2 linked regions of the Tautonia rosea genome follow. The protein of the gene in region 1 interacts with the protein of each later gene in a pairwise test. Links are inferred from orthologs where the notes say so. Each region holds a gene or a part of one and is shown in the gene's direction. Other genes may lie near its edges.

Evidence for each region. Proteins that work in one complex are often made in the same cells at the same time.
Region 2: the proteins of ileS (region 1) and HG800_RS17580 interact in binary tests that used the Escherichia coli proteins (3 or more experiments, as listed by UniProt). The link is inferred for Tautonia rosea from one-to-one orthologs.

The regions. Positions count from the first base shown.
Region 1 is NZ_JABBYO010000003.1:489,904-494,752, reverse strand. What follows is about bases 760-4,204. They hold ileS (isoleucine--tRNA ligase), read left to right. Parts: upstream 760-1,145; coding sequence 1,146-4,004; downstream 4,005-4,204. Other genes in these bases: HG800_RS07305 (hypothetical protein), read left to right, coding at 4,020-4,204; HG800_RS07315 (DUF5615 family PIN-like protein), read left to right, coding at 760-1,103. Also shown: HG800_RS07325 (hypothetical protein), read left to right, coding at 1-357; HG800_RS07320 (DUF433 domain-containing protein), read left to right, coding at 354-722; more of HG800_RS07315, read left to right, coding at 738-759; more of HG800_RS07305, read left to right, coding at 4,205-4,598. UniProt on the Escherichia coli protein: Catalyzes the attachment of isoleucine to tRNA(Ile). As IleRS can inadvertently accommodate and process structurally similar amino acids such as valine, to avoid such errors it has two additional distinct tRNA(Ile)-dependent editing activities.
Region 2 is NZ_JABBYO010000009.1:259,913-263,612, forward strand. Bases 1-2,999 are described here. They hold HG800_RS17580 (hydrogenase maturation protease), read left to right. Parts: upstream 1-1,207; coding sequence 1,208-1,792; downstream 1,793-2,999. Other genes in these bases: HG800_RS17575 (Ni/Fe hydrogenase subunit alpha), read left to right, coding at 1-1,208; HG800_RS17585 (LIC_10091 family protein), read left to right, coding at 1,789-2,820; HG800_RS17590 (D-glycero-alpha-D-manno-heptose-1,7-bisphosphate 7-phosphatase), read right to left, coding at 2,804-2,999. In the rest of the region: more of HG800_RS17590, read right to left, coding at 3,000-3,382; HG800_RS17595 (dihydrodipicolinate synthase family protein), read right to left, coding at 3,433-3,700.

The DNA.
Region 1 (4,849 bases):
GCCGAACTCGCCCTGATCGAGGCATCCGGCTGGCAGGCGTTCCCCCCTCGATTGCCCGAGCAACCGATCTTCTATCCGGTCCTCAACGAGGAGTATGCCCGGCAGATCGCCCGTCGCTGGAATGTCCGCGACCACGGCGCCGGCTTCGTCCTCCGCTTCCGGGTCGATCGCGACTTCCTCGGACGCTACCCCGCTCGGATCGTCGGCGGCAAGCTCCACGAAGAACTCTGGATTCCCGCCAAAGACCTCGACGCCTTGAAGCGCCACCTCGTCGGCCCCATCGAGGTCATCGCTTCGTTCGGCGAGGCCGACCGTCCCGACGAACACCCCCTGACACCCTCGGGAGGCAGCTCATGAGCACCGTCTCCTCCATCGCCGAGCACATCGTCATCACCCCCGGCACCTGCGGCGGCAAGCCCCGCATCGCCGGGCATCGGATCACCGTTCAGAATATCGTGATCTGCCACGAGCAGATGGGAATGTCTCCCGAGCAAATCGTCGAGGATTACGAGACCATCTCGCTCGCCGATGTCCACGCGGCCCTCGTCTACTATTACGATCATAGAGACGAAATCCTGGCAGACATCCGACGCGATGACGAAATCATGAAGGAAATCGAGGCCAGCCAGCCCTCGCTCCTGGAGCGGATTAAGCGTGAGAAGCCAGAGCTTTACCAACGGGCCGTCGAGCGACTCAGGGGCGAATCTTTCCCTGAGACCTGAGATCACGGGCCATCGATGACTCGATCGATCCGTTATCATCTCGACCACGATTTCAATTGCTGTAACGCCATCGCGAAAGCTCTTCGGGAGAAAGGGATCAACGTTACCGTAAGTCGCCAGGTCGGCCTGGCCGGCGCCTCAGACGATGAACAGTGGGAGCAAGCCCTCCGAACGGGGAGGGTCATCGTCACGCACGACGCCCACTTCATCGACTTCTGGCGTCGTCAGGTCGAACACGCCGGGATCGTCCGTTGCCAGCAGGGCGAACTTTCGGTCGGTGACGTCATTCGCGGACTCGTCCTGATTTGGGAAACGTGCTCGTCCGAAGAAATGATCGGTTCAATCATCTTCCTGAACCGAAGCCTCATCGAAGGACTCTGAGCCCGGTAATGGGCACAACGACTTAAGACAAGACGAACAACCATGTCCACCGACGCCAAAAAATACAAAGACACCCTGAACCTCCCCACCACCGCCTTCGCCATGAAGGCCAACCTCACCCAGCGCGAGCCTCAAATTCAGGCCCGGTGGGAGGAGATGGGCCTCTACGCTCAGATTCGAGCCGCCCGCAAAGGGAGCCCCCGCCGCGTCCTGCACGACGGCCCCCCCTACGCCAACGGCGACATCCACATGGGCCACCTGCTGAACAAGGTGCTCAAGGACATCGTCGTCCGCTACCACACCATGCGCGGTTATGACGCCCCTTATGTCCCCGGCTGGGATTGCCACGGCCTTCCCATCGAACACAAGGTCGCCAAGGACCTCGGCCCGAAAGCCGCCTCGATGAGCTTCCCCGAGATCCGCGAACTTTGCCGGACCGAGGCCCTCAAGTGGGTCGACGTCCAGCGCACTCAGTTCCAGCGCCTCGGCGCCTCCGGAGACTGGGCCAACCCTTACCTCACCCTCGACCCCCGCTACGAGGCCGGCATCATGGACGTGCTGGCCGACCTCGTCGAAAAGGGCTTCGTCTTCCGTCAGCTCAAGCCGATCCACTGGGACATCCACGACCGCACCGCCCTGGCCGAGGCCGAGCTCGAATACGCCGAGCACACCTCCCCCTCCATCTACGTCAACTTCCCGATCACCTCCGCCCTGCCGGCCGACTTCGGCCCCGGCCCCTGGCACGCGATGATCTGGACCACCACCCCCTGGACCCTCCCCGCCAACGTCGCCATCGCCGCCCACCCCGACCTCGAATACGCCGGCGTCCGCTACACCGACCCCGAATCCGGCCAGACCGTCCAGACCCTCTTCGCCTCGCCGCTCGTCGAGAAGGTCATGGGCCTCCGTCAGATCACCGATTACGAAATCGTTGCCCGCTGCACCGGCAAGGATGTCGAAGGCGGTTCGTACCAACACGTCTTCATCGACCGCACCGGCACCTTCGTCCTGGCCGATTACGTCACCGTCGAAGACGGCACCGGCCTCGTCCACACCGCCCCCGGCCACGGTGCCGACGACTACAAGACCGGCCTGAAGTACCACCTCCCCGTCATCAGCCCCGTCGACGCCTCCGGCCGCTTCCTCGACACCGACGGCGTCCCCGCCGACCTCGTCGGCCTCCAGGTCTTCGCCGCCAACCCGAAGGTCATCGAGATCCTCAAAGACGTCGGCGCACTTTTTCATCACTTCAACTTCCGCCACAGCTACCCCCACGGCTGGCGAAGTAAGAAGCCGGTCATCTTCCGCGCCACCGCCCAGTGGTTCATCGGGGTCGATCGCAACAATCTCCGCGAGAACACGCTCCACGCCATCCGCAACCAGGTCCGCTGGCTCCCCTCCTGGGGCCAGGCCCGCATCGAGGCCATGGTCGGCCAGCGTCCCGATTGGTGCATCAGCCGACAGCGCGCCTGGGGCGTCCCCATCCCCGTCCTCTTCGACGAGCGGAACGACTACCACCACCTCACCGCCGAGTCCGTCCGCTTCTACCGCGACCTGTTCGCCAAGGAAGGGGCCGACGCCTGGTTTACGCGCCCCGTCTCCGAACTGATCCCCCCCGACCTGGACACCAACGCCCACCCCGTCGAGCACCTCGAAAAAGGGACCGACATCCTCGACGTCTGGTTCGAGTCCGGCTCCAGCCACCGCTCCGTCGTTCGGGAGCCGAGCTACGACTCCGGCCCGTACCCCGCCTTCATGTACCTCGAAGGCTCCGATCAGCACCGCGGCTGGTTCCAGTCCTCCATCCTCACCGCCGTCGGTACCACCGGCCAGGCCCCCTTCGAGACCGTCCTGACCCATGGCTTCGTCGTCGACGACAAGGGCCAGAAGCAATCCAAGTCGCTGGGCAACGCAGTCCCCGCAGTCGAGTCGACCGAGAAGTACGGCGCCGACGTCCTCCGGCTGATGGTCGCCAGCCTCGATTACTCCAATGACGTCTCCCTCACCGAGCGCGCCATCAAGGAGGCTTCCGAGTCCTACCGCAAAATCCGCAACACCTTCCGCTACCTCCTCGGCAACCTCGAAGACTACGCCCGATTCGACCCCGACTCCGTCGATCCTTCCACCCTGCACCCGATCGACCGCTGGGCCCTCTTCCGCCTCAACACCGTCATCCGAGAGGCCACCGCCGCCTTCGACTCCTTCGACTTCTACCGGTCCTTCCAGCGCCTCTACCAGTTCTGCTCGGTCGATCTCTCCAGCTTCTACCTCGACGTCCTGAAGGATCGCCTCTACGCAGAGCACCCCACCGGCCCCGAGCGCCGCGCCGCCCAGTTCGTCATGGCCCGCATCCATTTGTGCCTGGCCCGCCTCTTCGCGCCAATCATGCCGCATACCTCCGAGGAAATCTGGGACCTCATCCCCGAATCCCCCTCCAAGGCCCCGAGCGTCCACCTCGCCCCCTGGCCCGAGCCCGACCCCTCGTTCGACGACCCCCGCCCCGGCGGCCTCGACTGGGATCTCTTCCGCGAGTCGCGCGAGGTCGTCTTCCGTGACCTCGAAAAGCTCCGCGCCGCCAAGGTCATCGGCAGCAACCAGGAGGCCCTCGTCACCGTCGGCAGCCCCGACCCCGAGGTCCTTGCCTCGCTCAACCACCTCCGCTCCCATTTCGAACGCATGTTCATCGTCTCCGACGTCCTTCTTGCCGAAACCCGCCCGGACGACGCCATCGACCTCCCCGACCGCAAGATCTGGTTCCACGTCCAGAAATCGCCGCACCCGAAGTGCGAGCGCTGCTGGAACCTCCGTCCGACCGTCGGGCAGGACCAGGAACATCCGACCCTCTGCTTCCGCTGTTCCCAGGTCATCCGAGAAGCAAACACCTCGCCTCCCCAAACCTGACAGGAACACCGGATCATGTCCTCACCCGACCCCGACCTCCGGAGCCGGCTCGAACACGCCCGAGACGCCGGCTCCCTCGTCCGCATCACCCGATCCTTCACCGACGGCTGGGAAGACGGCTACGTCCTCTCCCTCGGCCCCGATCTGGTCCTCCTTGCCGTCGTCGGCCACGGCATCCGCTTCGACGGCTACCAGGTCTATCGCCTCGCCGACATTTCCCGGCTCGACGACCCCGCCCCCCACTCCGCCTTCGTCGAGTCGGCCCTGAACCTCCGCGGGCTTGCGCGCCCCTCGACCCCGCCGGTCCACCTCGACAGCCTCCCCGACCTGCTCCGCTCCGCCACCGCCGCCTTCTCCCTCGTCACCATCCATACCGAGGACGAAGACCCCGAGGTCTGCTGGATCGGCCAGGTCGTCGAGACCCACCCCGACCGCGTCGTCCTCCGCCACATCACCCCCGACGCCTCCTGGGACGACCTCCCCGACTCCTACCCCCTCGACGAGATCACCCGCATCGACTTCGGCGGCTCCTACGAAAATGCCCTCTGGCTCGTCGCCAGCTCCGCCGACCAGACCAACGGTTCAACCTCGTAGCAGTCCATTCGGGTGCATAGAGCCCGAGCTTAGCGGGTGGCCGGGACAATGGCACCATGTCCCCGCGGCGGAGCCGCAAGAGGTCGGCAACGGCTTGTGTGGCCGGGGCCAAGCGCAGCGTGCCCTGGTGTCGGCAGCCACTGATCCCGGGGCACGCTGCGCTTGGCCCCGGCCACACAACGCGTTTCGTCTTTCGTTTTCTCTCAAAGATGATCGAGTTTCAGGGCTGATCTTTCCCCGGCCACCCGCCG
Region 2 (3,700 bases), on another replicon or contig:
CGGCCAAGGCAGGCGACGCAATCCTGAGCGTCCGCATCCCTCCTGCCGCGGAAAAACTGCGGCGGCTTATGAATCTTGGTCAGATTGTCCAGTCGCATGCGCTGAGTTTCTTCCACCTCAGCGGGCCTGACTTGCTGCTTGGCTTTGACAGCGATCCCACCAAGCGCAACGTGTTTGGGCTGGCCCAGGCCGATCGAGAGACGGCTCGACACGGTATCCGCTTGCGGCAATTCGGTCAGGAGATCATCGAACTGCTCGGCGGAAAAAAAATCCATCCGGACTGGTGCGTTCCGGGGGGCGTTCGGGGATTGCTCACGGATTCTGCACGAGACCACCTCAAACATCGACTCCCAGAAGCCTTCGAGACGGCTCGATATGCGCTCGACCTGATCAAACGCTTGCTCGACCGCTATCCGGACGAGGTAGCCGCGTTTGGAAATTTCCCGACTCTGTACCTCGGCCTGGTCGCTCCCGATGGATCGTGGGAGCACTATGATGGTTTACTTCGCATCATGAGTTCCGAGGGTACGATTCTGGCCGAGACCCCAGACGCCAGCGGTTATCGTGACCTCCTCAGCGAAGCTGTTCAGTCGGATTCGTATCTGAAGTCACCTTATTACCGGCCCCTCGGACTTGCCGAAGGAATGTATCGGGTTGGCCCCCTCGCTCGCCTGAACCTTTGCGATCGCATGGGCAGTCCCCTCGCTGATGACGAACTGATCGAATACCGCCAGCGGGGAAGCAGAATCGTTTCCTCTTCCTTCTGGTATCATTATGCAAGACTTGTGGAAATTCTCGCGTGTCTTGAACGGATCGAAGAACTGATCGACGACCCGGCGCTCGGATCGAATCACCTTCGAGCCCAGGCCGGCGTCAACAGCCAGGAAGGTATTGGGGTGAGTGAAGCCCCCCGAGGGACACTGTTTCATCATTACACGGTGGATGAAAATGGCTTGATTCGATCGGTGAATTTGATCATTGCCACCGGGCAGAATAACCTTGCCATGAACGCCGCCGTGCTTCAGATTGCGCGTCACTGGATCAAGGGTCCGCAGATTCCCGAAGGCGTGTTGAACCGCCTTGAGGCCGGAATCCGGGCCTTCGACCCGTGCTTGAGCTGCTCGACCCACGCAATCGGTCAGATGCCGATTCTCGTCCAGTTGATTGCTCCGGATGGATCGGTTCTCGACGAGGTGAGACGATCGTGATGGCAGAACACCTCATCGACCCCACCCGTGGTGGGAAGGTTCTCATTCTCGGTTTTGGAAACGTCCTTCGAGGAGATGACGGCATTGGCCCTCGTGTTGCGGAAACGGTGGCCGGCTGGGACCTGTGCGGGGTGGTCGCCCTTGCGGCTCACCAGTTGGTCCCTGAGTTTGCCGAGCCGATCCACAAAGCTCGCGTGGTGATCTTTGTCGATGCGGTTCGTTCCAGCAACAGTGAGTCCGAATCCGTGAGCACGATCCCACTTCATCCTCGCGCGACCGCCTCTCCGCTCGGTCACGTGAGCGACCCCGAGCAGCTGCTCGCACTGGCTCGAGATGTTTTCTGCCGCTGTCCACCAGCCTACCTGATCCGAGTTCCCGCCTCCGACGTAAACTTGGGCGATTCCCTCTCTCCCCTTGCCGAAGCTGGAATTCATAAAGCTTTCGATCACATCAGCACACTTCTTTGCGAATATGGCGTCTCCGACTTGCCTGAATCGCCTCAGAACATTTCTCAATCCGAGATGGCCTTGCCCCCGTCGAACTCCTCGACCGAGGAGACCCGCGAGCGAGCGATCATTCGATGATCTTTTCCCAAGCCGAACAAGCCAACCGTTCTTCGGAACCAGACGAGTCCTTTCGCTCATTGATCCAATCGCTCTCGGAGCCTCAATCCGGCCCCCACGCCGACAATCTGATCACGAATGAAGACTCCTTTACGCGCATCGTTGGTGTTCTGGAGCAACGGGCACGTCCAGACGGTGTTTACCTCGGCGTTGGCCCCGATCAGAACTTCTCGTATCTTGCCCGATGCGCCCCATCGCATGCTTTCGTGCTTGATTACCGAAGACGAAACCTGATTCTGCATCTGCTTCACAAAGCTTTGTTTATGCTTTCGGAATCCCGGGTTGCCTACCTGACCCGGCTGACCGCCCGGCAACCCGCAGACTTGCCCGACGATCCGACTGCTACCCAGCTCGTCGAGGCATTTACGGCGGCCCCGTTCGACGACAGGTTGCTGGAACGGACCCGCGTCGAGGTCTTCGGCCTGATCCGAGCATTTGGGATCTTGAATAAGTCCGATTGGGACGACCTCTCACGTATTCAGTCGCGGCTCGCCGGGCCGGGGATGAATGCCAGGTTTCTGGCAATGCCCATCTATCCCACCTTTGGCAAGCTCATCCAAACGACCGACCGGAAGGGCCGTCCTGCGCATCTGCTCGCACAGGAATCCTCGTACCGCGTCGTCCGAGACGCCCAGCGAAACGATCGGGTCGTTCCCCTGGTGGCCGATCTGGCCGGCTCTGGTGCCCTGCCCCGCCTGGCCGACTGGCTCGATCGTCGAGGACTGAAGGTTTCGGTGGTTTACGTTTCCGATGTCGAGTTTTTCCTGCTTCGCGCCGGGAAACTGGACGCCTATGTGGCCAATCTCGACCGCCTGCCAAAGCATGAAGGTTCGCTAATTATTCGGACCAGCACCCGCGAGATCGATCATCCCGATCGTGTCTTGAGGGACAGTGCAACCACCATCCTCCGGTCGCTTCCCGCCTTCCTCGACGCCGCAAAGAGCGGGCACATCACCCATCCCGACGACCTGTTCACCGCCGATGCGTGAGGTCGAGCGACGCGTCGACTCGCAGGATCTGTCGGGCCGCCTCGGTCAGATCGGAGGCGATGAGATCGGGCGCAGAAGACGACAGGTCACGCCCATTCCCAGTGATCAGGACTGTCCGGCATCCGGCGCGTCGGCCGGCCTCGACATCGTCGGGAATGTCGCCGACCATCCACGATCGAGACAGATCAATGTCCATTGATCGAGCAGCATCGCGCAACATTCCCGGCGCCGGTTTTCGGCAGTCACATGCGATCGCATACGCCGCAACGCGTCCGTCGGGGTGATGAGGGCAGTAACGGAATCCGTCGAGCCTCACCCCCTGCTCCGTCAGCAGCGTCCTTAATCGCTCCTCAACCGGGCCGATCGCGGACTCGGGAAAAAAACCTCGGGCCACTCCTGACTGGTTGGACACGACCACCAGCAGATAGCCCGACCTGGCAAGCAACCGGAGTCCCTCGGCCGCTCCCTCGCAAAGCCGGATCAATGACGGATCAACGTTATACGGAACGTTTTCAATGACAGTGCCGTCCTTGTCAAGGAAAACGGCTCGTCGTTTGCTCATGCGGTATCGGCTTCCAACGTGATCGGATCCAAGGATATGGGCGTCCTTGCTCATCCACTGAGCCAGTCGTCTCGGTGTTCGGCGACGAAGGCGTCGTCATTCAGGTCGGGATAGCTACGCGTCACTCGATCGATTTCCTCACGCTGTCCGGGGCTGAGCCCTTCGTCAGGGTCGAGACACCAGATCCCTTCCAGCAACCCCTGGCGGCGGAGAATCTCGTGCAACCCGGCAATGCACCCGGCAAAGCCGTTGGCGGCATCGAAGAAGGCGGCATTGGCGTCGGTCACGTGAGCCGACTGGCGAAGCAATGCGATTGTG